Regions from separate parts of the Pseudomonas sp. P129 genome, predicted to be linked through region 1. Evidence: predicted binding sites of a transcription regulator. Region 1 holds the regulator's gene; each other region holds the start of a gene.
The links. The regulator sigma-54, encoded in region 1, starts transcription at its own class of promoters, with help from an activator protein. The targets are predictions, from matches to a motif close to ANTGGCATNNANNTTGCTNT.
Positions count from the first base shown of each region.

Region 2: KBY02_RS05615 (flagellar basal body rod protein FlgF) is a predicted target of sigma-54. The motif match lies at 7,783-7,802, and genes of this name have one in related genera.
Region 3: flgB (flagellar basal body rod protein FlgB) is a predicted target of sigma-54. The motif match lies at 8,554-8,573, and genes of this name have one in related genera.

Region 1 is NZ_JAGPYS010000001.1:491,900-502,116, forward strand. Features, by position in the region: gene KBY02_RS02190 (superoxide dismutase) at 1-34, shown strand, start outside; gene KBY02_RS26100 (hypothetical protein) at 62-196, shown strand; gene KBY02_RS02195 (HPr family phosphocarrier protein) at 221-493, opposite strand; gene rapZ (RNase adapter RapZ) at 509-1,366, opposite strand; gene ptsN (PTS IIA-like nitrogen regulatory protein PtsN) at 1,369-1,833, opposite strand; gene hpf (ribosome hibernation-promoting factor, HPF/YfiA family) at 1,844-2,152, opposite strand; gene KBY02_RS02215 (RNA polymerase factor sigma-54) at 2,228-3,721, opposite strand; gene lptB (LPS export ABC transporter ATP-binding protein) at 3,904-4,629, opposite strand; gene lptA (lipopolysaccharide transport periplasmic protein LptA) at 4,630-5,178, opposite strand; gene lptC (LPS export ABC transporter periplasmic protein LptC) at 5,165-5,737, opposite strand; gene KBY02_RS02235 (KdsC family phosphatase) at 5,746-6,285, opposite strand; gene KBY02_RS02240 (KpsF/GutQ family sugar-phosphate isomerase) at 6,285-7,259, opposite strand; gene KBY02_RS02245 (ATP-binding cassette domain-containing protein) at 7,564-8,373, shown strand; gene mlaE (lipid asymmetry maintenance ABC transporter permease subunit MlaE) at 8,373-9,170, shown strand; gene mlaD (outer membrane lipid asymmetry maintenance protein MlaD) at 9,170-9,637, shown strand; gene KBY02_RS02260 (phospholipid-binding protein MlaC) at 9,648-10,217, shown strand, end outside.
Region 2 is NZ_JAGPYS010000001.1:1,279,238-1,289,454, reverse strand. Features, by position in the region: gene KBY02_RS05645 (flagellar hook-associated protein 3) at 1-894, opposite strand, end outside; gene flgK (flagellar hook-associated protein FlgK) at 908-2,968, opposite strand; gene flgJ (flagellar assembly peptidoglycan hydrolase FlgJ) at 2,979-4,223, opposite strand; gene KBY02_RS05630 (flagellar basal body P-ring protein FlgI) at 4,234-5,343, opposite strand; gene flgH (flagellar basal body L-ring protein FlgH) at 5,357-6,070, opposite strand; gene flgG (flagellar basal-body rod protein FlgG) at 6,155-6,943, opposite strand; gene KBY02_RS05615 (flagellar basal body rod protein FlgF) at 6,990-7,730, opposite strand; gene KBY02_RS05610 (hypothetical protein) at 8,014-8,205, shown strand; gene KBY02_RS05605 (flagellar hook-basal body complex protein) at 8,206-9,954, opposite strand; gene flgE (flagellar hook protein FlgE) at 10,152-10,217, opposite strand, start outside.
Region 3 is NZ_JAGPYS010000001.1:1,267,776-1,277,992, forward strand. Features, by position in the region: gene KBY02_RS05530 (glutamine synthetase family protein) at 1-298, shown strand, start outside; gene KBY02_RS05535 (MFS transporter) at 353-1,780, shown strand; gene KBY02_RS05540 (flagellar brake protein) at 1,843-2,589, opposite strand; gene KBY02_RS05545 (flagella synthesis protein FlgN) at 2,672-3,139, opposite strand; gene flgM (flagellar biosynthesis anti-sigma factor FlgM) at 3,189-3,503, opposite strand; gene flgA (flagellar basal body P-ring formation chaperone FlgA) at 3,665-4,423, opposite strand; gene KBY02_RS05560 (chemotaxis protein CheV) at 4,501-5,427, shown strand; gene cheR (protein-glutamate O-methyltransferase CheR) at 5,479-6,306, shown strand; gene cynR (transcriptional regulator CynR) at 6,400-7,314, opposite strand; gene cynS (cyanase) at 7,388-7,855, shown strand; gene KBY02_RS05580 (DUF1348 family protein) at 7,866-8,339, shown strand; gene flgB (flagellar basal body rod protein FlgB) at 8,618-9,025, shown strand; gene flgC (flagellar basal body rod protein FlgC) at 9,029-9,469, shown strand; gene flgD (flagellar hook assembly protein FlgD) at 9,485-10,174, shown strand; gene flgE (flagellar hook protein FlgE) at 10,200-10,217, shown strand, end outside.

The sequences.
Region 1 (10,217 bases):
GGTGTCCCGCCGTTATCAGGCCGCTCTGGCCTGAGCCTGGCAGCCGGACCCAAGGCGGCGTATGCGCTCCGGATTCCTCACGCTCAGCAATGTGCGGTTATTTCGTCTGGCAGTCGGGAGCGTGCTGCTGTTGGCGGGTATGGCGCTACTGATTGCCCACGGGCTGAGCTGGATGCGCGTGCAAGGCTGGTGGTGACGGATACCGCGTTTGTACGAGGGCTTATTCGCCCTCATCAAACCGGTTGTCGATCAGCTCGATCAGGCCATCAAGCGCTTCCTGTTCGAATTCGCCTTCGGTGTTCAGGTGGATCTCGGTGCCCTTGCCGGCAGCCAGCATCATCACGGCCATGATGCTTTTACCGTCGACCATGCTCTCCGGAGTGCGGCCGACCCTGATCTTGCAGGGAAACTTGCCTGCGACCCCGACGAATTTGGCGGCAGCGCGGGCGTGCAGGCCCAGTTTGTTGATGATGGTGATTTGACGAGCGGGCATCGCAGTGAAAATCCTTCAGCTGAGGTCGCGGTGGCGGACCTGAACGTTCTTGAGTGATTGTTGCAAGACCTGACCAAGCCGCTCGGTCAGGTAGACCGAACGATGGTGTCCGCCGGTACAGCCGATGGCAATGGTAACGTAAGAACGGTTACTGGCTGCAAACCGGGGTAGCCATTTGTTCAGGTAAGCGAAGATGTCCTGAAACATTTCTTCGACGTCAGGCTGCACCGACAGGTAGTCGATAACGGGTTGTTCAAGCCCCGAGTGGTCGCGCAGTTCTGGCTTCCAGTACGGATTGGGCAGGCAGCGCACATCGAATACCAGGTCTGCATCGACAGGCATGCCGCGCTTGAAACCAAAGGACTCGATCAGAAATGCAGTGCCTGGCTCGGGCTTGTTCAGCAGACGAAGCTTGAGCGCGTCGCGCAACTGATAGAGATTCAGGTGGGTGGTGTTGATCTTCAGGTCGGCCAGATCGATGATCGGGCCAAGCAGTGCGGTTTCATCACGTATCGCTTCGGCCAGCGAACGATCTGCCGTGCTCAGCGGGTGGCGGCGCCGGGTTTCCGAGAAGCGCTTGAGCAGGGTGGCTTCGTCTGCATCCAGATACAGCACGTCGCACTGAATATTGCGCGAGCGTACTTCATCCAGCATCTGCGGAAAACGGGTCAGGTGGCTGGGCAGATTGCGGGCATCTATCGAAACCGCCAGCAAGGGTTCGGCGAGTTCGGTGTTGATCAGCGCGCGTTCGGCCAGCTCCGGCAACAGGCCGGCCGGCAGGTTATCGACACAGTAAAAGCCGTTGTCTTCCAGCACATCGAGCGCCGTACTCTTGCCTGAGCCGGAGCGACCGCTGACGATGATCATGCGCATGGTCAGTTTCCGTTCTGCACGTCCAGCACCACTTGATAAAGCGCCTCAGCGCTTTCGGCACTGCGCAGGCGCTTACGCACATCTTTGTCGTCGAGCATGCTGGCGATCTGGCGCAGCAGCTCCAGGTGTTCATCGGTGGCAGCTTGCGGGACCAGCAAGACGAACAGCAGGTCGACCGGCGCACCATCGATGGCGTCGAAATCCACAGGGGTGGAGAGGTGAATCACTGCACTGACAGGCTCGCTGCAGTCAGCGAGGCGGCAGTGGGGGATGGCAATACCGTTGCCAAAACCGGTCGAGCCCAGTTTTTCCCGGGCGACGAGACTTGCGAATACTGTGTCCGACACCATGCCCGGCACTTCACGGCCGATCAGGTTGGCAATTTCTTCGAGTACACGCTTTTTACTGCCGCCCGGCACGTTCACAAGGGAGCGGCCGGGAGTCAGGATATTTTCGATTCGGATCATTAAATGGGCGTTAGCGAGCGGCCGCACCTTTGAGGATGCTTTGCTGCTTTTCCTTATGCTTGAGCAATTGTCGGTCTAGCTTGTCAGTGAGCAGGTCGATGGCAGCATACATGTCATCATGTTCAGCATTGGCAACGACCTCTCCACCATGGATGTGCAACGTGGCTTCGATCTTCTGCTTGAGCTTTTCGACCGTCATCGTGACCTGCACGTTGGTAATCTTGTCAAAATGCCCCTCGAGCTTCTTGAGCTTGAGCTCAACGTATTCACGAAGGGGTTTGGTCACTTCCAGTTGGTGTCCACTGATGTTGACTTGCATACAGCTTTCTCCTTTGCCAGTGCATAAAGAGGCAGGCATGGCGCATGCCTCTGGGACGCTGTGGCTCGGCCTGCATCACATCAGCCGCTTACGCTCACTGGAAGGGGCGATCCCGAGAGACTCACGGTACTTGGCGACTGTGCGACGGGCTACTTGAATGCCTTGTGCCTCCAGTAAACCAGCGATCTTGCTATCACTCAACGGCTTTTTCTGATTTTCCGCCGCAACCAGTTTTTTGATGATTGCGCGAATTGCCGTGGACGAGCATTCACCGCCCTCGGAGGTGCTCACATGGCTTGAGAAGAAGTATTTCAGCTCGTAAATGCCGCGTGGGGTGTGCATGAACTTCTGGGTGGTTACGCGTGAGATGGTCGACTCGTGCATGCCCACTGCCTCGGCGATGTCGTGCAGGACGAGCGGCTTCATGGCCTCGTCGCCGTACTCGAGAAAACCGCGCTGATGTTCGACGATTTGCGTGGCGACCTTCATCAACGTTTCGTTGCGGCTTTGCAGGCTCTTGATGAACCAGCGCGCTTCCTGCAACTGATTGCGCATGAAGGTGTTGTCTGCGCTGGTATCGGCGCGCCGTACGAAGCCCGCGTATTGCGGATTGACGCGCAGGCGCGGCACCGACTCCTGATTGAGTTCGACTAGCCAGCGTTCATTGTCCTTGCGCACGATCACATCCGGAATGACGTATTCGGCTTCTGTGGATTCGATCTGCGAGCCTGGACGCGGGTTGAGGCTCTGCACCAGTTCGATGACCTGACGCAGCTCGTCTTCCTTGAGCTTCATGCGTCGCATCAGCTGGCCGTAGTCGCGGCTTCCGAGCAGGTCGATGTAGTCGCTGACCAGGCGTTGTGCTTCTGTCAGCCAGGGTGTTTTTGCTGGCAGCTGGCGCAGTTGCAGCAGCAGGCATTCGCTCAGGTTGCGAGCGCCGATGCCGGCAGGTTCAAACTGCTGGATGCGGTGCAGTACGGCTTCGATCTCGTCGAGCTCGATGTCCAGTTCGGGGTCGAAGGACTCGAGAATCTCATCGAGCGTCTCGTCGAGATAACCCTGGTTGTTGATGCAGTCGATCAGCGTAACCGCTACCAGACGGTCCTTGTCGGACATCGGCGCGACATTCAGTTGCCACAGCAGGTGGCTTTGCAGGCTTTCGCCCACAGAGGTGCGCGTGGTGAAGTCCCACTCGTCGTCATCGTTGCTTGGCAGGCTGCTGGCGCTGGTCTGGTAGATGTCTTCCCATGCGGTATCGACGGGCAGCTCGTTGGGAATGCGTTCGTTCCATTCACCTTCTTCAAGGTTGTCCACGGTAGGCGCGGATTCCTGATAGGTCGGTTCCTGAACGTCGGGGTTGGGCTTTTGTTCGATGTTGTCGGCAAGCGGGTCGGAATGGTCGAAGTCGTCGCCTTCTTCCTGCCGCTCCAGCATAGGGTTTGACTCCAGCGCCTCCTGGATCTCCTGCTGGAGATCCAGAGTGGAAAGCTGAAGTAAGCGGATTGCCTGTTGCAGCTGCGGTGTCATCGTCAGCTGCTGGCCCATTCTCAAGACTAGCGATGGTTTCATGGCAGGGGCTAAACACCTTATTCGCCGGCGCGCATGCGCCATCTACTACAGGCGCCGTGGCGCCAACTTAAGCAAATTATATGCCTGAAACCTGTGCGTTTGCCTAGAGTGATATGACAAATAAAATGTTGTCAATACACTGCGTAGGCATCAATCGGCTGCGAAGCGCAAAGGGCAGTCGATTAAAGGCGGAACTCGTGGCCGAGGTAGACCTCTTTCACCAGCTGATTCGCCAGAATGGTCTCCGAATCGCCTTCCGCAATCAGCTGTCCATCGTTGACGATGTAGGCTGTTTCGCAGATATCCAGCGTTTCCCGGACGTTGTGGTCAGTGATCAGTACACCGATACCCTTGGCCTTGAGATGGTGAATGATCTGCTTGATGTCGCCTACCGAAATAGGGTCGACACCTGCAAACGGTTCATCCAGCAGGATGAATTTAGGCGCGGTGGCCAGAGCCCGGGCGATTTCCACACGGCGACGTTCACCACCCGACAGGCTCATGCCCAGGTTGTCACGGATATGGGTGATGTGGAACTCCTGCAGGAGGCTTTCCAGCTCCTTGCGGCGAGCACCGGCATCGAGCTCCTTGCGGGTCTCGAGAATCGCCATGATGTTGTCGGACACCGACAGCTTGCGGAAGATCGAGGCTTCCTGAGGCAAGTAGCCGATGCCTGCGCGGGCGCGACCGTGCATGGGTTGATGGCTGACATCCAGATCGTCAATCAGCACGCGCCCCTGATCAGCCTGGACCAGACCCACGATCATGTAGAAGCAGGTGGTCTTGCCGGCGCCGTTCGGGCCCAGCAGGCCGACGATCTGGCCGCTGTCGATGGAGATGCTCACATCGCGCACGACCTGCCGGCTTTTGTAGCTTTTAGCCAGATGCTGGGCTTTGAGCGTCGCCATTTACTGGGCCTTCTGAGGTTGATCGGTTTTCTTTTTCGGCTGGATGACCATGTCGATACGCGGACGTGGCGTGGTCACCTTGGCGCCGCCATTGGCCCGACCGGCACTGACGACCTGTCTGACCGTGTCGTAGACGATTTTCTCGCCTTCCGAGGTGTTGCCGTCATTGATGACCTTGGCCTTGTCGATCAGGACGATACGGTCCTGGCCGGCGTAATACTGGATGGTGACGGCATAGGCCTGCACGATCGGCTTGTCCACGGCAGGCTTCTGCTCGTAGTAGGCCAGATTGCCGACGGAGGTAAATACGTCGACTTCGCCCTGGGCATTACGCGTGATTGTCACGGTGTTGCCCGTGATTTTCATCGAGCCCTGAGTGATGATGACATTGCCCTTGTAAGTCGCCACGCCTTTCTTGTCATCGAGCTGAGCATCGTCAGACTGGATGTGGATAGGCTGATCTCGGTCGGTTGGCAGGGACCAGGCGCTCGCGCTTCCCAGTGCTGCGCCCAGGCCGAGCAATAAAGGAAGAGTTTTAACGAGCCTCATACTGTCCTCTTACGTTGGACAGCAGGTCCATCCTGCTGTCTTTCAAATACGCTTTCATTCCCTTGGCCGTGGTCACACCGCCTGCGCCGTCGATTCTAACGTCTTGGTCGGTCTGCGCATATTGCTTCTGAGGGAATACGGTCATGCGACTACTGGTGATAATAGTCGTACGTTGTTTTTCATCGGTACGTTCGACGCGCACGGAATCGATCAGCTCGACCTGGTCGCCGCCGGACGAAACCTCGCCTTTCTTGCTCTGCACGTGCCAGGGAAACTCGCCGCCGCGGTACATGTGCAGGTCGGGCGTAGTCAGCAGGGTCACGTCAGTGGCTTTCACATGCTCCACCTTGTCGGAGGTCATGTCGTACTGAAGTGTGCCGTCGGGCAGGTACTGAACGCTGTGGGCGTTGATTGCATAGTAGTCGATGACCGTGTCGTCGACCGTCGAGACCGGTTGATCCATGAAGCTTTCCGGGCTGATGTTCCAGTAACCGACCGCTGCCAGCAGCAGCGCCAGTACCCCGAGAAGCAGGAACTTGCGAATTTTTTTAGTGAACATAATGGCTTCTATAAATAGGCGGAGTGAGCCGCTTCAAGGTTGCCTTGCGCATTCAGAATCAGTTCGCAGAATTCGCGCGCTGCACCTTCGCCGCCTCGCGCCCTGGTTATCCCGTGTGCATGCTCGCGGACAAAGCCGGCAGCATTGGCCACCGCCATGCCCAGGCCGACGCGTCTGATAACGGGCAAGTCTGGCAGATCATCACCCAGATAGGCGACCTGTTCGTAACTAAGGTTGAGTTCTGCAAGCAACTTGTCCAGCACCACCAGCTTGTCTTCACGTCCCTGGAACAGGTGTTCAATGCCCAGGCTCTTTGCCCGGCGCTCGACTATCGCGGTCTTGCGGCCACTGATGATCGCCGTGGTGACGCCCGAGGCTATCAGCATTTTAATGCCCTGGCCGTCGAGGGTATTGAATGTCTTGATCTCGCTGCCGTCTTCCATGAAGTAAAGGCGGCCATCGGTCAGCACGCCATCGACATCGAAGACTGCCAGCTTGATGGCCTTGCCGCGTTGCATGAGATCCTGAGTCATTATTTCGGTTTCCATTACATGACGCCTGCGCGCAGGAGATCCTGCAGGTTGAATGCGCCAACCGGCCGGTCGTTCTGGTCTACGACAACAAGCGCACTGATTTTGTTGTCCTCCATGATTTTCAGCGCCTCGGCGGCGAGCATCTCGGCATGGGCGGTCTTGCCATGAAGCGTCATGACCTCGTCGATGATGGTCTGGCGGATATCGACGGGGCGGTCCAGTGTCCGGCGCAAGTCACCGTCCGTGAAGATGCCGGCCAGTGTGCCGTCGGCTTCGACGATGGCCGTCATGCCCAAACCTTTACGAGTCATTTCAAGCAGTGCGTCGCGCAACAGGGTGCCACGTTGCACGCTGGGCAGTGATTCGCCGGAGTGCATCACATTCTCGACCTTGAGCAGCAGGCGGCGACCCAGTGCGCCGCCTGGGTGGGAGAATGCGAAATCTTCGGCAGTGAAACCGCGCGCGTCGAGCAGCGCCACGGCGAGGGCGTCGCCCATGACCAGTGCGGCGGTTGTCGAGGACGTCGGTGCCAGGTTGAGCGGGCAGGCCTCATGCACGACATGCGCGTTGAGGTTGATGTCGGCAGCCTTGGCCAGAATGGACTCGGGGTCGCCGGTCAGGCTGATCATCTTTATGCCCAGGCGCTTGATCAGTGGCAGCAGGGTGACGATTTCGTTGGTGCTGCCGGAGTTCGACAGGGCCAGGATGATGTCATCACGGGTGATCATGCCCATGTCGCCATGGCTGGCTTCGGCCGGATGCACGAAAAACGAGGTGGTGCCGGTGCTCGCCAGCGTGGCGGCGATCTTGTTGCCGATGTGTCCGGACTTGCCCATGCCGACCACGACCACGCGCCCTTTGCTGGCGAGGATCATTTCGCACGCGCGCACAAAATCGCCGTCAAGACGTTCAAGCAAGCCTTGCATGGCTTCTATCTCAAGGCGAATGGTGCGTTGCGCCGATTGGATCAGGTCACTGGATTGGTTCATGTCTGGAAAGGGTCAGCCTGCTGAAAGGCGGCGATTATAGCGGTAATGAACGATTCCCTCACGTCTGATCGTCGTTGTGTTGTTTTTAAACGAATTTCCTACGTACTTGCGGGTCTGTATTCAAGCCTGTGGCCATAACATTGTGGTACAGAATAATTCAGCGAATACCTGAACCGCTCGGTTCTCTTCTTGGGGGCGGGTGGCTGCGGTGATATAGTTCGCGGCCTGTTCGGCACGCCTGGACAGCCTGTCGGTGTTCAACAACCGGCGGCTTGTGGCGGAAGCTGTATCGCAAGGAGTTTAGATGAGTCCTGATGACGCCTATGCGGTCGAGTTGAAAGGTGTGTCTTTCAAACGCGGTGCGCGCAGCATTTTCAATAACGTTGATATTCGTATTCCGCGCGGCAAGGTCACCGGGATCATGGGGCCGTCAGGCTGCGGCAAGACGACCCTGCTGCGCCTGATGGGTGCCCAGTTGCGCCCGAGCGAAGGGCAGGTGTGGGTCAATGGCCAGAATCTGCCTGAGCTATCGCGCAGTGATCTGTTCGATGCCCGCAAGCAGATGGGCGTTTTGTTTCAGAGCGGTGCGCTGTTTACCGATCTGGATGTTTTCGAAAACGTCGCCTTTCCCCTGCGCGTGCATACCGAGCTGCCGGAAGAAATGATCCGCGACATCGTTCTGCTCAAGCTTCAGGCCGTGGGCCTGCGCGGTGCGGTGGAACTGATGCCGGACGAATTGTCGGGCGGCATGAAGCGTCGTGTCGCGCTCGCGCGCGCAATCGCTCTCGATCCGCAGATTCTCATGTATGACGAGCCCTTCGTCGGGCAGGACCCGATTGCGATGGGGGTGCTGGTGCGTCTGATCCGCCTGCTCAACGACGCGCTGGGTATCACCAGTATCGTGGTGTCCCATGACCTCAGCGAGACGGCGAGCATTGCCGACTATCTCTATGTTGTCGGCGACGGGCAGGTGCTGGGGCAGGGTACGCCTCAGGAACTGATGTCCTCGGACAATCCACGTATTCGTCAATTCATGACCGGCGAGCCGGACGGCCCTGTACCGTTCCACTATCCGGCGCCGGATTTTCGCGAAGATCTATTGGGGAAGCGCTGATGCGCAATAAGTCACTCATGGACCGGGTTCGCCTGCTGGGGCGCTCGGCCATTGATATTGTTACTGTTCTGGGGCGTTCCGGTCTGTTTCTGGTGCATGCCTTGCTCGGTCGTGGCGGTGCGGGCAGCAGTTTCCAACTGCTGGTCAGGCAGCTGTATTCGGTTGGCGTCATGTCGCTGGTCATCATTGTGGTGTCCGGCATGTTCATCGGCATGGTGCTGGCGCTGCAGGGCTTCAGCATCCTGACCAAATACGGTTCGGAGCAGGCGGTCGGCCAGATGGTTGCCCTGACGCTGTTGCGTGAACTCGGCCCTGTGGTGACGGCTTTGCTGTTCGCCGGTCGTGCAGGCTCTGCGTTGACCGCCGAGATCGGCAACATGAAGTCCACCGAGCAGCTGTCGAGCCTTGAAATGATCGGTGTCGATCCGCTCAAGTACATCGTGGCGCCGCGTCTGTGGGCCGGGTTCATCTCGCTGCCGATTCTGGCGATGATCTTCAGCGTGGTCGGTATCTGGGGCGCTTCCTGGGTGGCGATCGATTGGCTGGGAGTCTATGACGGTTCTTTCTGGTCGAACATGCAGAACAGCGTTTCTTTCACGAACGATGTGCTCAATGGGGTGATCAAAAGCGTCGTATTTGCCTTCGTGGTGACATGGATTGCCGTTTTCCAGGGTTACGATTGCGAGCCTACTTCCGAGGGGATCAGTCGCGCGACGACCAGAACCGTCGTTTACGCCTCGTTGGCCGTGCTGGGACTGGACTTTATTTTGACCGCTTTGATGTTTGGAGATTTCTGATGCAAAACCGTGCCATCGAAACCGGAGTCGGTCTGTTCCTGCTGGCGGGGATACTGGCTCTGCTCCTGCTGGCCCTGCGAGTCAGTGGTCTGAGCACAAGCGCGAGCACCGACACCTATAAACTTTATGCCTACTTCGACAATATCGCCGGTTTGACTGTCAGAGCCAAGGTAAGCATGGCTGGCGTCACGATCGGCAAGGTGACGGCGATCGATCTGGATCGCGATACCTTCACCGGTCGCGTCACGCTGGAGATTCAGAAGAAGGTCGATAACCTGCCTTCGGACTCGACTGCGTCGATTCTGACGGCTGGTTTGCTGGGTGAAAAATACATCGGTCTCAGCGTCGGTGGTGATGACAAGCTGCTCAAGGATGGCGGGACTATCCATGACACGCAGTCGTCGCTGGTGCTGGAAGACCTGATCGGAAAATTCCTGCTCAATACTGTTAGTAAAGACGCCAAGTGAGGAGCTTCAAATGATCTCTATTCTGCGCCGTGGTCTGCTGGTATTGCTGGCCACTCTGCCAATGCTGGCGAATGCCGCGGCGACCCCGTCGGCTCATGACCTGGTGGAGCGCACCACCAAGGAACTGTTGAGTGACCTGGCGACCAATCGCGAGCAGTACAAATCCAACCCAAGCGCGTTCTACGATGCCCTGAACCGCATCGTCGGTCCTGTCGTGGATGCCGACGGCATCTCCAAAAGCATCATGACCGTGAAGTATTCCCGCAAGGCCAGCCCTGAACAGGTGAAGCGTTTCGAGGAAAACTTCAAGCGCAGCCTGATGCAGTTCTATGGCAATGCGTTGCTTGAATTCAACAACCAGGGCATCACCGTCGCACCTGCCAAGGATGAAGGCGATGACCGCACCAGCGTGGACATGCAGGTCAAGGGCAATAACGGCGCGGTCTATCCGGTCTCCTACACGCTGGTCAAGCTGAACGGCGAGTGGAAAGTGCGTAACGTCGTCATCAACGGCATCAATATCGGCAAGCTGTTCCGTGACCAGTTCGCCGATGCCATGCAGCGCAACGGCAACAACCTG
Region 2 (10,217 bases), 790 kb from region 1:
GGCCAGCGCCGCATCTGCGGTAGCGTCCGAAACCCGGTCAGCGGCTGGCAGGTTGACGTTGAGGGTCATTTCCACGCCGCGGAAGGTGAACGTCTGGGCATCGAACGAGCCGTGGGAAAACTTGCCGCCAGACGACGTATCGGAACTCACGTCAGTGCCACTGGCGTCAGTGATCTTGAACTGCGTACCGCTGAGAAAGGTCAGCGTGTAGGGCTCACCGGCCTGGTAGCTGGCGTTATAGGTCGGAGTGGACGTCACCAGGCCACTGCTGAGGCCGATCTTGCCGTCATCGGTTGCAGGCGAGAGCAGTGTGGCAGACGTACGGGTTGTGTTGACCGACTGTTCGAAGGCCTCGAAACCTGACGTGTTGCTGGCCATCACCAGACCATCGCCTACCGCCAGATTGACGCTGGTCTGATCGCCCTTGTAGCTGTAGGAGCCGTCGGCGTTCAGCGAGTACGGTGGCGTAGAGGCCTTGGAACCGGAAAATATGTACTGACCGTTCGGGTCCTGGCTGTTCATCAGGCCCAGAATCTGACTCTGGTACTGCTTGAGGGCCGAAGCCTTGGCGAGCCGGTCCGAGTCGGTAAAGGCGCCACTGCCTGCCGAGACGATCTGCTCACGCGCGGCCTGCATCGTGTCGATGATGCTGGTCAGCGTCGTTTCGGTGGTCACCGCATTGGTATTGATCGTGCCGATATTGGTTTCGTACTGGGTCAGCATGGAGTTCTGCTGGGTCAGTTGCAGTACGCGCGCCGCACCCACCGGATCATCGCCCGCAGTATTGAGCTTGATGCCGCTGGAAACCTCTTCGCTGGTCTTGTTCAGGTTCGAATAGTTACGCTGATAATTGGTGTTCGTGGATTCGAAGAACTGGGTAGTCGAGATACGCATGGCTCACGATTCCTTAAAGACTGTTGATCAGCGTGCTGAAAATGGTTTGTGCCGCCTTGATGATCTGCGAAGAGGCGGTGTAGTACTGCTGGTACTTGATCAGGTTGGACGCTTCTTCATCGAGCGATACACCCGAGACCGAATCGCGTGACGACTTCGCCTGGCTGACAACGGCCGCTGTGGCGGTCACATCGTTCTTGCTCTGGCTCGCCAGCGTACCCACAACAGACACCGTATCTGCATACGAACCGGACAGGCTGGTACCCACACCACCGTTGACGACGCCGACAGTCTTGGCAGTCTGCAGGCCGACCACCGCCAACGCATTGCGGTTATCGGACGAGCCGCCGCCGGTCATGCCGATGCTGAACGTGTCATTGGCAACCGGCGAGCCGGAAATGGTCATTTGCAGTTCAAAAGCGGTTTTGCTGCTCGGCGTTGTCGTGGTGTCGGTATAGCCAACGTTCAATTTGACGGTGTTGGCCTGACCCTGAATGATCGAACCACTGACGGCGTTGCCATTCTGGTCAAGCACCGCCCCGCCACTCGCATTGATCAGGGTATAACTCTGCACGCCGGTGCTGCTGACCGCACCCATTACCAGTTTCATCGGGGTGGAGTCTTTGAGCGCATTGCGCAGGTCAGCGGTCTGGGTGCTGTCGTAGATATCGGACTTGGTGTTCAGCACCGGCTGAGTGAAGCCGCCGGTGCCGGAGTTGCTGCTACCCGCGGTTGCCGTCAACGGCGCGGCAGCTGCAATGTCCTTGGCATCGGTCAGCACCACCGAAATCCCCGAGGCGCCAGTACGGGTAGGGATGACCTTGAAACTGTCACCGGCGGCCAGCGTATTGCCGTTGAGGCTCACACTGAAGCCATCGAACTGCTTTGGCGGATTGTCAGCCAGCGAACCGGCACCCACGCTCTCGCCATTGGGCAGACGGCGCACGCTGAAATTCGATGAATCGCTGAACGTCACTTCATAATCGTTGGCGGTCAGCTTGCTGGTGTCGCCGATCGTCACGTTGAGGTTGCCGGAGCCGACACTGTTGGTGGTTTTGCCGACGCTGCGCTGGGTGATGGCATCCGCACTGTTGATGCTGGAGAACAGGTTCGAACCGAAGTTGCCCTTGCTGTCGATACCCTGGCTCATCTGGCTGTTGACCTGATCGGACAGCACCATCGCGGTACGGCCCAGTTCATTGGTCGCGGGCACCAGCACTTCGTTGCGATAACGCAACAGACCACCAATCGAGCCGCCAGTAAGCACCGAGGTCACATCGGTCTGGGTCTGGCCGTAGGCAATCTGCACGTTGTACTGCAACGGATCGGACGGGCTCGGGCTGGCCGACATCTTGTAGGACGTGCCGCCACTGACCAGCGATTGTCCGGTGCCGGTATAAATGTCGAAGTTGCCGTTGTTCTCGACCACTTTCACGCCAACCAGCTCGTTGAGCTGACGAACCGCTTCACTGCGCGAGTCAAGCAGGGTGTTAGGCGTGGCATTGCCCGCCGACGCTTGTGTAATCTGCTTGTTCAGGCTCGCCAGCGTGGTGGTCAGTTCGTTGACCTGTTTGGTGAAGGTGTTGAGCTGCGTGTTGACGTTATCGTTCTGCGTGGACAACTGCGACGACACCGAGTTGAAGCGTGCGCTCAACGCGCCAGCCTGGGTCAGGAACGACGAGCGTTCTGCCGACTGCGTGGCGCTGGTGGCGATGCCCTGCATCTTGGTGAAGAAATCCGCCAGCTGCACGGAGATCCCCGTCGCACTGTCGGACAGCAATGTATCGGTCTTGCTGGCCTGACCGGAATAAGCCACTGCATCCGCGCTGAGGGCGGTGCTCGATTGCAATTGGGTGTCCAGATAGCTGTTGTAGATGCGACGTACGTCGGACAGCGTGGTGCCGGTACCGATGTAGCCCACACCCTGACCAAGAGCGATCTGCGCCGAAGCCGTGGTCAGCACCTGCTGACGCGAGTAACCCGCGGTATCCACGTTGGCCGTGTTGTTACCGATGGTGTTGATCGCGGCACTGCTGGCATTGATACCTGAGAGCCCAATTGAAATCAGCGACATGAGTCAAACCTTATAAAGTCGTGGAAGAGCCCGCTGCAGCGGCGTAAGTCTGGTAACTCTTCATCTGCTTGGCAATCTGCGAAATCTTGCTGGCATAGTCCGGGTCAGTGGCGTAACCGGCTTTCTGCAATTCTTTTACAAACTGTTCCGGTTTATCGGCCGAATTGACCACTTCTTTATAGCGACTGTTGTTCTGCAACAGACTGACCAGGTCGTGGAAGCTGTCGGCATAGGAATCGTAGGAACGGAAGTCCGCGGTTTCCTTGACCATCTTGCCGTCGCGGAACTCGCTGGTGATCGCGCGCGCTTCGGCACCCTTCCAGCTGCCTGCCGCCTTGATGCCGAACAGGTTGTGACTACTGCTGCCGTCCTGCTGACGCATGATCGATTTGCCCCAACCGGTTTCCAGTGCCGCCTGCGCCACCAGCATGACCGGGTCAACGCCGATACGTGCTGCGGCTTCCTTGGCCAATGGCAGCATGGTTTCGACGAACTGATCGGCGTTGCTGAACGCACGCTTGGCCGGTGCCAGCGGTGGCTGGGCCATGGAACGCACGTACTCGGGCGCTGGCGCCAGGTTCGGATCGAGTGTCCAGTCGCCGTTGTTGCCTGTGCTGCCGGCTGTCGCGCGAGCGGGTACCGGGCTGTTGCTGACGGCGGTTGTAGCGGACGGCACGATGCCAGCCAGCAGACGATCGGTGAGCTTGGCGGGCAGGGACAGACGGCGGGCGTTGAGCAGCGCCATGTCATTGCGCCCTTCTCCGGACGCCGATGCCGCAGCCGCCGCCTGATCGGCAGCCGCCGAGCGCGTGGCCCACAATGGACGCTGGTAGACACTGGTCGCCAGACCGGTCTTGGCCGGCGCAGCGTCAGTAGCGGCCGTTGCAGCGTCGGTCGTATTGACCGGCGCGGCATGGTTTATCCCCTTGTCTTTCGACAATTGGCGCATCAGCACATCCTGCAGACCGATACCGTTGCCACGCGTGGAGAGTGTGACCGCCAGCTGCTGGTCATACATATCCTGATACTGCCGCGTGGCAGGGGTGTTCATCGGATTGTCCTTGGCCAGCACTTCGTTGGCCGAGCGCATGGCCTTGAGCATCTGGCTGACGAACAGCGACTCGAACTCGCGGGCCACTTTCTTCTGGTTTTCCACACTGTCCTTGTCGCCATGCTTCAGCGACGCCAGACGGTTGACGTCGGTGTACGCACCCGAGTCGACCGCCGACGAAATTCCGCTCTTGGGCATATCCATGCTCGAATCCTCAGATCACGATCAGGTCGGCTTGCAACGCGCCGGCCTGTTTAAGCGCTTCGAGAATGGCCATCAGGTCACCGGGCGCAGCGCCCACCTGATTGACCGCGCGAACGATCTCATCCAGCGTGGTGCCTGGACCGAACTTGAACATCGGGTGCAGCTCCTGCTGGGCATTGACCCGCGAGCGAGGCACTACCGCAGTCTGACCGCCGGACAATGCGCCCGGCTGGCTGACGATCGGGTCTTCGGTGATGGTCACGGTCAGGCTGCCGTGGGTTACGGCAGCAGGCGACACCTTGACGTTCTGACCGATGACAATCGTGCCGGTACGCGAATTGATGATGACCTTGGCAGCGGTCTGGCCGGGATCGACTTCCAGGTTTTCCAGAATCGACAGGTAGTCGACACGCTGACCCGGATCAAGCGGCGCGGTCACACGCACCGAACCACCGTCCAAGGCCTGAGCGACGCCCGGGCCCAACAATTCGTTGATCTTGTCGACTATCCGCTTGGCCGTAGTGAAGTCGGAACGGTTCAGGTTCAGGGTCAGGGTATTGCCCTGATTGAAGCCGCTCGGCACCGAGCGCTCGACCGAAGCGCCGCCAGGAATGCGTCCCGACGACGGGACGTTGACGGTAATCTTCGAACCGTCACGGCCTTCCGCATCGAAACCACCGACCACCAGGTTGCCTTGAGCGATGGCGTAAACGTTGCCGTCGACACCTTTCATCGGTGTCATCAACAGCGCACCGCCGCGCAGACTCTTGGAGTTACCGATCGAGGAAACGGTGATATCGACCGTCTGCCCCGGCTTGGCGAAGGCAGGCAGATCCGCATACACAGCGACCGCCGCGACGTTTTTCAGCTGCACGGTGCCCGAACCCGACGGCACCTTGATGCCGAACTGCGACAGCATGTTGTTGAAGGTCTGCAGGGTGAACGGGGTCTGGGTGGTCTGGTCACCTGTACCATTGAGACCCACGACCAGACCGTAACCGATCAACTGGTTGGCCCGTACGCCAGAGATGCTCGCGATGTCCTTCAGACGCTCGGCGTGGACGCCGAACGCTGTGGACAACAACAAGGTCGCCGCTATCAGTTGCTTGAGCTTGATCATGTCTATCCCGCTATCAGAAAGGGAACAACGGGCTGAGGAAGAACCGGTCGAACCAGCCTGGCTGGCTGGTATCGGCAAAGGCTCCGGTCCCCGAATAGGTAATACGTGCATCAGCGATACGGGTAGATGACACAGTGTTGTCGGTGGCGATATCGTCAGCCCGGACCAGGCCGGCAATCCGCACCAGTTCATCACCGGTATTGAGGGTCATCCACTTTTCACCACGTACCGCCAGAATGCCGTTGGGCAGCACATCCGCAACCGTCACGGTGACCGAACCGGTCAGACTGTTGCTCTGTGCAGCCTTGCCATCACCCTTGGTGGTCCGCGCACCGTTGTAACCGGCGTTCAGACTCAGGTCGTTGCCGCCAATCGGGTTGTTGGTGGTCAGACCCGAACCGAACAGCGAGGTCAGACCAATGCTGTTGGTGCTGTCCTTAGACATCGCCGAAGTGGCCGCCTTGCTCGCCGCCATACGCTCGGAAAGCGTGATGGTGATGATGTCGCCAATACGGAAGGCCTTGCGGTCGCCGTACAGGTTCTGCTCGAAACCGGCCTGATAGATGGCGCCATTGTTGGCAGCCGCCGACATGGGCGTACGCGGTAACACCGGAGCGTAATAAGGGTCATTGGGCTTGGCCGTCGGCGCAACACAGCCGGACAGCAGGGTGATCCCGCACAATGAAGCGATCAACACTGAAAAACGCGGAACACTAAGGCGGTTCATGACACTTGAAACCTCGCGGTGTAACAGGCGCTTATCAGGCGCCCCATCGGATTGAGCGGTTCTACGAGCAGCGACATCAAGGCCTTACAGGTTCTGCGTCAGGTTTTGCAGCATCTGGTCAGCGGTCGAGATCACTTTGGAGTTCATCTCGTAGGCGCGCTGGGTAGTGATCATGTTGACCAGTTCCTCAACGGTGCTGACGTTGGAGTTTTCCAGGGTGTTCTGCAGGGTCGGACCCAGGCCGTTAAGGCCAGGGGTGCCGATCTGCGGCGCGCCGCTCGAACCGGTTTCCAGGTACAGGTTGCCACCGATGGCCTGCAGGCCGGCCGGGTTGATGAAGTCGGCGGTCTGGATATTGCCGATGATCTGCGGCGTAGCGGTTGCGCCTGCCAGCGTGACGGAAACAGTACCGTCCTGACCGACCGTGAAGGTCTGGGCGTTCTGCGGAACGACAATCGCAGGCTCAAGGGCATAACCGTTGGCCGTGACGATCTGGCCGTTGGCGTCGAGGTGGAACGTACCGTCACGGCTGTAGGCAATGGTGCCGTCCGGCTGGGTCACCTGAAAGAAACCACGACCGTTGACCGCCAGGTCCAGCGGGTTGTTGGTGGTCTGCAGGCTACCGGCAGTGAAGTTCTTCTGCGTGCCGACAATGCGCACACCGGTACCCAGTTGCAGGCCGGAAGGCAGTTCGCTGTCCTGAGTGGACTGGGCACCCGGCTGGCGTTTGATCTGATACAGCAGGTCCTGGAACTCGGCCCGGTCACTTTTGAAACCGGTGGTCGAGACGTTCGCCAGGTTGTTGGAGATGGTGGTCAGGTTGGTATCCTGAGCGGCAAGGCCGGTTTTGGCGACGTATAGAGCAGGAAGCATGTGTGTTCTCCTCGAGCGCCGGTTTGTCGGCGCAAGCTGTCATTGATTAGCCAAGTTGCAAGACGCGAGCCATAGACTGATCGTCTTCTTCGGCGGTCTTCATCATCTTGACGTGCAATTCGAATTGACGGGACAAGGCCAGTACCGAGGTCATTTCCTCGACCGCATTGACGTTGCTCGCCTGCAGAAAGCCGGACTCGACCTGAACGGTGGCATCTGCGTCGGCAGGCCGGCCGGTCTTGGTATGGATCAGACCGTCAGGGCCCTTCTCCATGGTCTTCAGGTCAGGCCTGACCAGTTTGATGCGGTCGACCTGCGCCATCACCTGCGGACTCTCGCCCAGCGAACGAATGCTGATCGTGCCGTCGGCGCCGATCTCGATCTGCTGCTGAGGCGGCACGGCAATCGGACCGCCGTTGCCCATAACCGGCAAACCGCTGCCGTCGCGCAACACGCCCAGGGCATCGATGTTCATGCCGGAACTGCGGGTGTAGGCTTCACCGCCGTCAGGCGTCTGCACCGCGATCCAGCCATCACCCTTGACAGCGATGTCCAGCTCACGACCGGTCTGCACCATGGCGCCGGCGGAAAAGTCGGTCCCGGGACGCTCGCTCATGGCGTAGGCACGCGATGGCATGACCTCGCCAAACACCGGCATCGAGCGGGCCTGTTCAAGGTCACGCATGAAACCGTTGGTCGAGACGTTTGCCAGGTTGTTGGCATGAGCCTTTTGCGCGATCGCGTTTTCGGATGCACCGCTCATTGCGACGTAAAGCAACTTGTCCACAGTCTTCCTCCTCCGACAGACGCTTGCCGCCTGTAGCTGTTCTGAAAGGGTTAAAGCAATTTTTGAACCAACTTGTCAGGCTCGATACAAATGCCTGATTAGCCAGTAAAAACCGGCATTCGCCGACGGCCTGAGGAGCGCGCGTCAGCCAATAGCGGCGGTGGACTGCCGCCTGCCGCTTGCCAGACCGGAAACACCGCCAAAAAAACTTCATCGAACTGCGCCGAGAACCGGATCGACAGTGATAACCTTGCCGACACCGCAACCCTGAACGGGAACCGTCATGCCTTTTCGTGCGTGCATCATCGGTATCGCGAGCGCGAGCTTGATGACCCTTGCCCTGCTCTCTCAGGCCGATCCCGCCCACTATTACAAATGGCAGGGCGACAGCCGTATCGTCTGCGCCCAGGCCAGCCCGGGCCCAGGCTGGAAACGCCTGAAAGGCCACTTCATCAAAGCCGACTGCTCGATCTGATCAGGTCGACTGAATCAGCGTCTGCATCAACGTCACTTCGGTGGATATCGCCTTGGAGTTGGCCTGATAGGCCGTCTGGGCCTGGATCAGCGCAATCAGCTCATCGGCCAGCACGACGTTCGAACCCTCCAGCGCGCCACTGACGATACTGCCCAGCGTACCGACGCCCGGCACATCATATTCAGCCACTCCGGAATCAGCGGTGGCGGCCCAGCGTGTATCGCTACGCGGCTGCAAGCCATGGGGATTGGCGAAACTGGCGAGCATCACCTGACCGATATCTTTAGTCATGCCATTGGTAAACCCGGCACGCAGAATGCCGTCCCGGCCAACGTCGAGACTTTTCAACTCCCCTGCCGAATGGCCATCCACGTAGGCGGCGGAGCGCGAACTGGCAGCGTTGTGCTGAAGCAGATGGGTGAAGTCGATGGTGATGCCGTCAGCGCTGCCGGCCGCCCCGTTGGCTATCCAGCGCTCACGACTGGTGCCAGGATCAACCGCCATCACCGGCGACCAGCCCGTGAGTTTCAGCTGATTGCCATTGCTGCTGCTCAGACCCGGACTGCCGGTCAACGACGCAACAGTGCCATGCGAATCGAAGACGATATTCGCTGTCAGCGGCGTGGTGGAAGCGGAGTTCTGCGGGTTTCGATCGTCGATCAGCACGTGCATGCGCCAGCTGTTGGTGCCGTCCTTCACGAAATACTGTTTCAGCTCATGGGTGTTGCCCTGACTGTCAAAGATCTGGTTACCGAACATCCTGCTGTAAGTGTTCAGATCTGCGGGATTGAAGTGCGGAACCGGCCGATGCATGACCGTATCGCCCGGGTCGAGCAGACTGGTCCCGGCATCGCTCAACGGCAACGAAACAGCCCCGCCGTTCAGCGAGCCGTTCGCCGCCCACGCGCCATTGATCTGCGTGGCAGGTACCCAACCCTGCAAGGCAAATTCGGTGTCCGAGACTTTGCTCAGGTGCTGATCATTGCCGCTGTACGACAGGGAGCCGTCAGGCTTGAGCTCAAGGCTCACCTGCAACGGCGCTACGCTGTCGGGATCCACCGGATTGCGCCCGTCCACCAGCACATACATGGACCATTGATTAGCCTCGGTCTTGACGAAATACTGCTTGAGCTCATGATCGGCTGCGGGCACCGGAGTGATGCCCACATCCTGGATGGTCCGGGTGGCGACCCGTGTGTAGGTCGCGGGGTCGGCCGGGTCAAAGGTCGGCAAGCGGGCGAGCGAAGGCAGCGAGGCATCCAGATTGATAGTTTCAGCCACCGTGGTCGTGGCCCTGGCACCGACGTTGGACGTATCGATCTGCAGGTCCGTGCGGATACCACTGGCAATCTCGCCCTTGTCGTTTGCGGCGTAACCCTGCAAGCGCCCGCCATCGCTGTCGACGACAAAGTTGGCAGCATCCTTCAAAAAGGCGCCGGCCCGCGTATAGGCCAACGAACCCTGATCACTGACCACAAAAAAACCGTTGCCCTGAATACGCATATCCAGCGCATTGCCGGAACTGATCACGGTTTCACCCTGATTGAAATTCTGCTGCACCGAAGCAAGTCGTACGCCATCGCCGACAGCGTGCTGTCCGGCCCCCAACTGTGCGGACGCATATAAAGCAGAAAACTGCGCACGAGACGACTTGAACCCCAGGGTACCGACGTTGGCAATATTATTGCCCGCCACTTCCAGTCGTTTATTGGCAGCATGAATACCGCTGATCGCTGTATTGAATGACATGAGAACTCCCTTGCCGCACAGGCAATTCATAGAGGAGTTTTATTCTCACATCATCGTGCGTAGGAAGTTTCCAAGTAGGATGCGGGAGTCATCCGTAACTTTCAGTACTAAAAAAGACATAACAAAATACTTTGCAGACACCCATAAAAAAGCCCCTTTTTACAGGGGCTCTTTCAACACGCATCCAACAACACGTGTTACGTCATCTGAATAGTGGTCTGCATGATGGTGCTTTGTGTGGAAATGGTCTTGGCGTTAGCCTG
Region 3 (10,217 bases), 780 kb from region 1:
CGCTGACGCCAATCCCTATCTGGCCATCGCTGCAAGTCTGGCGGCCGGGTTGCACGGCATCGAGCAGCGACTGGAACCGACGCCGCCGCTGCAGGGCGAACTGGAGGTGCCGGAAGAATTGTTACTGCCGTGTACCTTGCACGCTGCTCTGGAGCGTCTGAAAAGCAGTCAGTTGGCCAAGGAACTGTTTGGTCATGAATTCATCGAAGGCTACATTGCGTCGAAGGCCCTGGAACTGACCAGTTTTTTCGACGAGATAACCCCCTGGGAACGGCGCGTGCTGGCTGCTCAGGTTTAAGAATCGCAGTGTCGGGCTCGCCCAGTCGGGCGACTCCCTATTTTTGGAAAGTTGATGCGCCAAATCTGGAAGTCCTTTCGAGCGCTTTATTTTGCCTCGTTGATGATGTTGATCGGCTCGGGTCTGCTGAGCACTTATCTGGCCCTGCGCCTGGCGGCCGATCAGGTTGACAGCCTGTGGGTCGGTGCGTTGATGGCCGCCAACTATTTCGGTCTGGTGCTGGGCGGCAAGATCGGTCACCGCCTGATCGGCCGTGTCGGACATATTCGCGCCTACGCCACCTGTGCCGGCATTGTCGGTGCGGCGGTGCTGGGGCATGGCCTGATCAGCTGGTTGCCCGCCTGGCTGGTGCTGAGGGTGATCGTCGGTCTGGGCATGATGTGCCAATACATGGTCATCGAGAGCTGGCTGAACGAGCAGGCGGCCGCCAAACAGCGCGGCATGGTCTTCAGCGGCTACATGATTGCATCCTACCTGGGGCTGGTACTGGGTCAGCTGGTGCTGGTGGTTCACCCGCAACTGGGGCCTGAGCTGCTGATGCTGGTAGCGCTGTGTTTCGCACTGTGCCTGGTGCCCGTCGCCATGACCCGGGCGATTCACCCGGCGCCTCTGCATCCGGCACCACTGGAGCCGCGCTTCTTCATGAAACGTGTGCCGCAGTCGTTGACGGCGGTACTGGGCGCCGGTCTGATCATCGGTTCGTTCTACGGCCTGGCGCCGGTCTACGCCGCCGAGCAGGGGCTGTCCACCGAGCAGGTCGGTCTGTTCATGGGCTGCTGCATTCTGGCCGGGTTTCTGGTGCAGTGGCCGTTGGGCCTGCTGTCCGACCGCTATGACCGTTCCGTACTGATGCGTATCTTTGCCGCCGCCCTGGTGGTGGCGTCGTTACCGCTGGCGGTGTTTCCCAGCGTGCCAGTCGAGGTGCTGTTCGGTGTCGGGTTTCTGGCTTCGCTGATGCAGTTCTGCCTCTATCCACTGGCAGTGGCCTTCGCCAATGACCACGTCGAGGCCGAGCGCCGGGTGTCGCTGACGGCCATGTTGCTCATGACCTATGGCATTGGCGCCAGTATCGGTCCGTTGGCCGCAGGTGTGGTGATGAAGCTGTTTGGCGGGCACATGCTCTATGCGTTTGTCTGTGGCGCGGGTGTGATTCTGGTGTTGCTGATCAGGCCCAAGGCGGTCACTCACCTGCACCAGGTCGAAAACGCACCGCTGCACCACGTTGCGATGCCGGACAGTATGTCCAGTTCGCCACTGGTGGTTGCACTTGACCCGCGTGTCGATGAGCAGGTGGTTCAGGAGCAGATGCAGGCAACCGTTGAGCCTGAGCCTGAGCCAGAGGCGGATCCCGAGGCGGTTTCTGAAGCAGAGGCCGAGGCAGAAAGCGAGGTTCTGGCGCAGAGCGAGCCGGCTGCCGGAGCGGAAACAACCGAAGCCGATGAGCATGAACGCGAGCGTGAAAGCGAGACCTGGAAGGCCTGAGGGGTAGGGCAGTACACGATTGCGGCAGCAATGCCGCAATCGCCGGGGGATTCAGGTGAGTGTCAGAAGTCGTCGTCTTTGTCGAAGCGCCGTGCTTCGCGCTGTAACTGATAGACGAAACGTTCGACCTGACGCTGCACCAGCCCACTCATGTTGTGGAAGCGCACGCCGGCAAAGGTGGTGTTGAATCGTTCTTCGAAATGCAGGTGGCGCAACTCGACAGGTGCTGTCATGGCGCCGAAAGGCAGCTTGGCAACGAAACGCTCGTATACCTGGCCCAATTGCATGCGATCGGACACGTCGCCCTCGAAGCGCAACTTGCAACCGGTGGCAGAAATATCCAGCAGCTTGCCAGCCAGTGTGAATTTCAGGCGGTCACCGCCGATTTCGACGTCGACCAGCTGCGCCAGCTTCAGCGCGGCCCGGAAGGCGTTGCGGCGCTGGTGATAAACCACTTCCTCAGGCATCGGGCCGCGGTACATGCGTTGACCGTCGGTGCTGAGGATGTCCATCTGCGCAGTACTTTCCCAGGCAATCCGCACGCCGTCATGAAAGCCTTCGACACGGAAGGATTCGCCGTTGCTCAGAAAGCGTTCGCCATCGCGGGGGATCATTTCGTCGAGGGCCATGACGTTGTTGTCACGGTCGACTTCAAGCAGATAACTCTGAAAGCGCTGGGGACGCTCGTGAAAGGTAATGATCAGAGGATCATGACTCTCGAGTAGCAGCCGCAGGTTAGCGGCAATTTCCAAAGGTGTATTGAGAACCTTCGGGGGCTGCGGAGCATCGTCCGCGCTTGAGCCATTCACGTTCTTGAATCTCCAGGCAAAATACTACGGCAACGCAACAGCAGGCATTCTGCCACTATGCACGAAACCTTGATACAGGAAGTTACGCCTGGCTCAGAGGGCGTGGTTTTGCTCTAAGCGCAGTCGATCCGCGGCTGTCATAGAGTGTAGGCGTATCGCCACCGTTCAGGATGCGAAGCTGGTGAGCGGTACTGACCTGTTGCAACTGGATCAGACTACCATTGCGCTCGTTGAGCGTCTGGCATTCGTTGATCAACGTATTCAGTTCGTCGGCGGCCAGCAGCAATTGCTCACCGATATCCGACTGGCTGGCCAGTTGCTGGAGACCACTGCGATTGGCAGGCAGCCCCATGCCCGCAAGCACCTGGCTACGTTTGCGACCATGCTGGTCGAGAAGAATGACCAGCGCCTGTTTCTGCGCCAGCACCTGCTCCATCTCGCCCATGTCGCGGCCGTGAAGAATCAGTGATTCGGCCTGCAACAGCTCAAGAAGCTGTCGGGCCGAAACCATGTCGTCAGTGATCATCTGCAGCAAAGTAGTGTCTTGCATCGCATGCTCTGGTTTTTAAGCGTCCAGAATATCCAGCGCCAGCCTTGGCTTAGCGTTGGGTTTCGAAATTCAACAGTTTGCTGGCGACACGGTTGCTGTCCACTGTGTAACTACCGTCGGCGATGGCCTGTTTGAGCTCGGCAACCCGAGCACTGTTGACGGTTGGCAGATCGGTCAGCTTGTCCGTGATTTTCTGCAACTGTTGAGCCTCACTGCTCAAGGAAAAAGTTTCCCCGGTGCTTTTGACACCTGCGGTGACGGCAGGGGCTGGAGCATCGGTTTTGGCGGTGTCTTTACTGGCGCTGGTACGTGAAGCACCGGCAACAGACTGTGAGTTGTTAAGGCGACTGAAATCTATGACCATGATTGAAAAAACCTCTGGGTGTTTGGACGCTTGCCTTGTTTTCGGCCAACCCCCATCAAACTTTAGGCTGATTGTGAGAAAGCTTCCCAATAGACGACATTTGCCGTCGGGCATTCCCCGCAGTCTAAAAAAAACACACCCTTCGCGCCACCATCAATGCACTACATAGCGACTTCCACCTGCCCTGGGCCGGTGACACTTGCCTTGATCACCCGCTGGGAATTGAGGTTTTTCACCCGTATCTGTTCGTTGAAGCCTCCATCGGACATCGCTTCGCCGGGCATGCGCACCGCCAGCGAGCCGCTGCGGGCGATGATCACCACCTGATCGCCCTTGTGAATCATTTGTGGCTGCTCAAGCGCCACCGGGGTGATGACCTGGTCGATGACCATCTGTCGGACAACCTTCTGACCGACTGCCTGATCCAGCGATGCCAGGAAACCCTGACCCAGGCTGCTGACATCCCGCTCGCGCATCGCGACGTCTTCTTCGGTGACGATCGCGTCACGTTTGAGCGGGCGCATCACGGTCACGACGTTGCGATACAGCAACACCTGGGCGGGCACAAACACCGTCCAGGGCGAAGAACCTTCGCAGCGTACCCGCACGGTAACCCGGCCAACCGGGCGAGGACTTTCCAGTGTGGCTGTCAAATCCTTGTCGCAGGCACCCATCCTTAAACGCGGGTCGAGCTGCTTGACCTGTATCTCATGACGCCCGTCAATCTGGTTGGTTGCCAAATAGTCTTCTACTGTGAACTCAAGAAACCCTTGGGTGACGCCGATAAGCTGCTCAGGCAGTGTGAAATTCTCGGCACGAGCGAGGGTCACCGTGCTGGAAAGGCACAGCAGGGCGATTGCGCACAGAAGCCTGCGGGTTTCTAATGCGAGGTGTCGAGAAATTGTCGTCTTTGCGTTCATGAAGTAATAAATAGCAAAGCCCGTGCCGCTTGTTGATCTGGTGTCTGGGCGGCGGTCATTTTGTAAGGGGGTTCGGCATGGCAGGTGTAATGGATTCGGTAAACCAGCGAACTCAGCTGGTGGGTCAGAATCGCCTGGAGCTGCTCTTGTTCCGTCTCGACGGCAAGCAGCTCTATGGGATCAACGTCTTCAAGGTAAAAGAAGTACTGCAATGCCCGAAACTCACCATCATGCCCAAATCGAGCAAGATCGTTCGGGGCGTGGCCAATATTCGTGGCGGCACGATCCCGATCATGGATCTGGCAATGGCGACAGGTTCCACGGGGATGATTTCGCTGGTTAATTCCTTCGTCATCATTACCGAGTACAACACCAAGGTTCAGGGCTTTCTGGTGCATTCTGTCGAACGCATCGTCAACATGAACTGGGAAGAGATTCATCCACCACCCAAGGGCACCGGGCGCGATCATTACCTGACCGCCGTGACCCGGGTTGATAACCAGCTGGTGGAAATCATCGACGTCGAGAAAATTCTCGCCGAAGTCGCGCCAGTGTCCGAAGAAATCTCGGTCGGTGTCATTGACGCCGAGGTTCAGCACAAGGCTGTCTCCCTGCGTGTGCTGACGGTCGACGACTCGTCGGTGGCCCGTAAGCAGGTGAGCCGCTGCCTGGAAACCGTCGGGGTGGAAGTCGTAGCGCTCAACGATGGTCGTCAGGCGCTGGATTACCTGCTCAAGATGGTTGCAGAAGGCAAAAAACCTGAAGAAGAGTTCCTGATGATGATCTCCGACATTGAAATGCCGGAGATGGATGGCTATACCCTTACCGCAGCAATACGCAATGATCCACGCATGCAGAAGATGCACATCACTTTGCATACCTCGCTGTCAGGGGTATTCAACCAGGCGATGGTCAAGAAAGTCGGCGCGGATGATTTTCTCGCGAAATTCAGGCCTGATGATCTGGCGGCCAGGGTCGTTGCGCGGATCAAGGCAGCAGAATAACCAGCCGGGGGCGTCGTCCCCGGTGATTCACATGATTTGAGAGGCGGCACTTTGTCTACGGGTAATTTGGATTTTGATCAGTTCCGGGTATTTCTGGAAAAAGCCTGTGGCATTCTGCTTGGGGAAAACAAGCAGTACCTGGTGTCCAGCCGCCTCAACAAATTGATGGAGCAGCAAAGCATCAAGTCGCTTGGCGAGTTGGTCCAGCGCATTCAGACCCAGCCGCGCAGTGGTTTGCGCGAGCAGGTGGTCGATGCGATGACCACCAACGAAACCCTGTGGTTTCGCGACACCTATCCGTTCGAAGTGTTGAAGAACAAGGTGTTGCCCGAGCAGATCAAGGCCAGTCCTGGTCAGCGTCTGCGCATCTGGTCGGCCGCCTGTTCGTCGGGTCAGGAACCGTATTCGCTGTCGATGTCCATCGATGAGTTCGAGCGAGCCAATCAGGGACAGCTCAAATCGGGCGTGCAGATCGTCGCAACCGATCTGTCGGGCTTGATGCTCAATAACTGCAAGACCGGCGAGTACGACAGCCTGGCCATCGGTCGCGGCCTGTCGCCGGACCGTCTGCAGCGCTTTTTTGACGTAAAAAGTCCGGGCCGCTGGGTGGTCAAGGCGCCGATCAAGAGTCGTGTGGAGTTCCGCTCGTTCAACCTGCTCGACAGCTACGCCTCGCTGGGCAAGTTCGACATCGTTTTCTGCCGTAACGTATTGATCTACTTCTCCGCCGAAGTGAAGAAAGACATCCTGCTGCGCATCCACGGCACGCTCAAGCCAGGCGGCTACCTGTTTCTCGGGGCTTCCGAAGCGCTCAATGGTTTGCCGGATCACTATCAGATGGTTCAGTGCAGCCCCGGGATCATCTACAAGGCCAAGTGACGATCTGTCAGTGGCCTGTCATGAAAAAAGAGACTTTCGGGTCTCTTTTTTTGTGCGCGGCTGAAAACAGCTCTGATTGTCTGCCCATCGGGTTCATATTTTCGTTCTGATATCGCTCACCAGTTTTGCAAAAGCCTTGGCGGCGGCGCTCTGGTAGCCGTTTTTACGCCGCAGCAGCGCAACCGTTCGCCCAGGCAGGGCAGGGATCGTCTGGACTTCGCACAACCCGGGCTGCTTGCGAACGATGGCATCGGGAAGAATGGTCGCCATGCGGCCCTGAGCGACGACCTTGAGCAAAATGGCAATCGAGTTCGCTTCCAGGCCAACGATCGGCTTGAAGTTCTGCATCTGGCACCAGGCATCCAGCAGCTGGCGAGTGGCAAATCCGGGGGCCAGCAAGGCGAAGCGAAGCGCTTGCAGGTCCTCAAGTGTCAGCGCGGCCTGCTTCTCGGAGGCAGGTTTGGCCATGACCAGGCACAGTTGTTCATCGAACAGCGGCTGGCTGTCTATCTCGACAGCGTGACTGCCGGCAAAACCGATGGCCAGATCGAGCGCGTCACTGATCAGTGCCTCGGTAATCTGCTCCAGAGGCAGCTCCGTGAGGATGATTGCCACTCCCGGATACAGCGCGCTGAAGCGGTCGATCAGCGGCGCTATCAGGTATTCACTGAAGGTAGGCGTGACGCCGAGGCGCAATTGTCCGCGTGACAGGTCGCTGACATCGTTGAGCGCACGCTTCCCGGCATCCAGCTCAAGCAGGCAGCGACGCGCGTGGTCCAGATACACGCGGCCGGCATCGGTCGGCACGACGCTGCGGCGGGTGCGGTCGAACAGTTGCACACCCAGACTGCTTTCCAGCTGCCTGATCTGTTGCGACAACGCCGGTTGCGAGACATGCAGGGCCTCGGCCGCCCGGGTGAAATTGCCATGGTCGGCGACTGCCAGCAAATAACGTATATGGCGTAACAGCACAGCATCACCATAAGTCAGGGTTATGGCGATGATCATAAATCAGTCTTGGATCTTATGGTGATAGTTGCCGATCCTGTGAGTGATGTGAATTCATTCCGGAGGGTTACCTATGCCGCACAGCAATATTTCCCGAGCGCCGCGCCAGCATCTGACTGAACGTGTGCTGCAGGCCAAGACTGCGAAGAACCTGACCTGGGCGGGACTTGCAGAAGGTACGGGGTTGAGCGTGGTGTATGTCACCGCTGCATTGCTCGGGCAGCACCCTTTGCCGCAAGCGGTGGCCGAGGTGGTCGCCGAGCGTCTCGGACTGGACCGGGACGCGGTCGCCGAACTGCAAACCATCCCGTTGCGCGGCAATGTCGAAGACGTCTCCAGCGACCCGACCATCTACCGCTTCCATGAAATGGTTCAGGTCTACGGCACAACGCTGAAAGCACTGGTGCATGAGCAGTTCGGCGACGGCATCATCAGCGCAATCAACTTCAAGCTCGACATCAAGAAAGTCGACGATCCGGAAGGGGGAGAGCGAGCCGTGATCACCCTCGATGGAAAATTCCTGCCCTACAAACCGTTCTGAGGACGCTGAGATGAGTGATAAAGGAAGACCGCCATTGCCACCCTTCACCCTGGAGACTGCAGTCCAGAAAGTCCGTGGCGCCGAGGATGGCTGGAATTCACGCGATGCGGCGAAAGTCGCACTGGCTTACACCGAAGACACCTACTGGCGTAACCGCAGCGAGTTCGTCAATGGTCGCGCAGAGGCCCAGGCCTTTCTGGAACGCAAGTGGCGTAAGGAACTGGACTACCGGCTGATCAAGGAGCTCTGGGCATTCACCGATAACCGCATCGCCGTGCGCTATGCCTACGAATGGCATGACGACTCCGGCAACTGGTTCCGTTCGTATGGCAATGAAAACTGGGAGTTCGCTGCAAACGGCCTCATGCAACGGCGCTTTGCCTGCATCAATGATTTGCCGATCGCCGAGTCCGAGCGCAAATACCATTGGCCGCTGGGGCGCCGACCGGATGATCACCCGGGGTTGAGCGAGCTTGGCCTCTGATCAATCGTCAAAGGGACCTTCGGGTCTCTTTTTTATTGGGTGTCCGGTTGAGGCAATGATGAAGGGCCACGATTGCCAGGCGGCAAGCCGGTACTGGCAAAAAAACGGCACCCACCTTGCCGCTTTACCCCTCCACAGCGGAAATGCCTTGCCGCTTTTCTGGCATTGCCGCCTCGCCGCCGCCTGTGGACCCTGCAAACATTGGCTTTTACAACATGGCACGCCGATTGCTTTGTCAGTAACAACAGAATCAGGTCAACCGGCAAAGGTTTCCCGAAATGAGCATCAGCTTCGATAAAGCGCTAGGCATACATGAAAAGGCTCTGAACTTCCGGGCTCAGCGTGCAGAGGTGTTGGCCAACAACATCTCCAACGCCGACACCCCGAATTTCAAGGCTCGCGATCTGGACTTCTCTTCGGTGCTGGCTGCCGAAAACGACAAGGTCCAGAACGGTCACTTCGCGCTGAACAAGACCAACAGCCGCCATATCGAAGCCGAGGGCATGGGCAATGACGACGGGACGCTGATGTATCGCACGCCGTCGCAGCCTTCGCTGGACCAGAACACCGTTGATTCCCAGGTCGAGCAGGCCAGCTACACCGAGAACGCCATGGGCTTCCAGGCCAGCTTCACATTGCTCAACAGCAAGTTCAAGGGGCTGGTTGCAGCCCTTCGCGGAGAATAATTCATGTCACTAGCCAATGTGTTCAACATTGCCGGTAGCGCCATGAGTGCCCAGACCACGCGTCTGAACACCACGGCCAGTAACATCGCCAACGCCGAGACCGTGTCTTCGAGCATGGACCAGACCTATCGCGCCCGTCACCCGGTGTTCGCCACCGTGATGCAGGGTCAGCAGTCCACAGGTGGTTCGCTGTTCCAGGACCAGGGCGAAGCCGGGCAGGGTGTTCAGGTCAACGGCATCATCGAAGACAGCTCGAACCTGGAAGCACGTTACGAGCCCAATCATCCTTCCGCTGACAAGGACGGGTATGTCTACTACCCCAACGTCAATGTCGTGGAAGAAATGGCCGACATGATTTCTGCCAGCCGGTCTTTCCAGACCAACGCAGAAATCATGAACACCGCTAAATCCATGATGCAGAAGGTTCTGACCCTCGGTCAGTGATAGAAGGCGAACGTTATGGCCGTTGATAGCACCGCAGCAAACAGCGTTTCATCGACATTTTTGAATACGCTGCAGAATCCGACGCCGACCGCGACGAATTCTACCGGCACGCTGGGCAAGGACTCTTTTCTGCAGTTGCTCGTGACGCAGATGAAGAACCAGAACCCGCTGGATCCACAGGACAACACGCAGTTCGTGGCGCAACTGGCGCAGTTCAGCAGCCTTGAAAGCATGCAGAACCTGACGTCGACGGTGGACACGATCGCCAGCAGCTACAAGTCGTCGCAGGCCTTGCAGGCCTCGTCACTGGTCGGTCGCTCAGTGATCATCGATGCGAGCAGCACCTCGGTCGATACCACCAAAGGCCTGACCGGGTCGATCGTGGTGCCGAGCGAAAGCTCGCTAACGACGGTCAAGGTGTACGACGCGCAATCGAATCTGGTCGACAGTGTCGACCTGGGCACGCAAAAAGCCGGTACCACCAGCTTTGCCTGGGACGGTACGGACTCAAGCGGTACCCAGCTGCCATCGGGCACTTACAGCTTCAAGGCTGAAGGCTCGGTCGAAGGCAAGAACACACAGTTTTCAACTTACCTGCCCGCCACGGTCAACAGTGTCACGCTGGGTGTCAATGGCGCAGAAACAACGCTTAACCTGGCCAGCGGCAGTGTTGCCCTGTCCAAAGTTCAAACTATCGGATTGTAGAGCCGCTACGGCGCAGGAGTGAAACATGTCTTTCAATATCGGC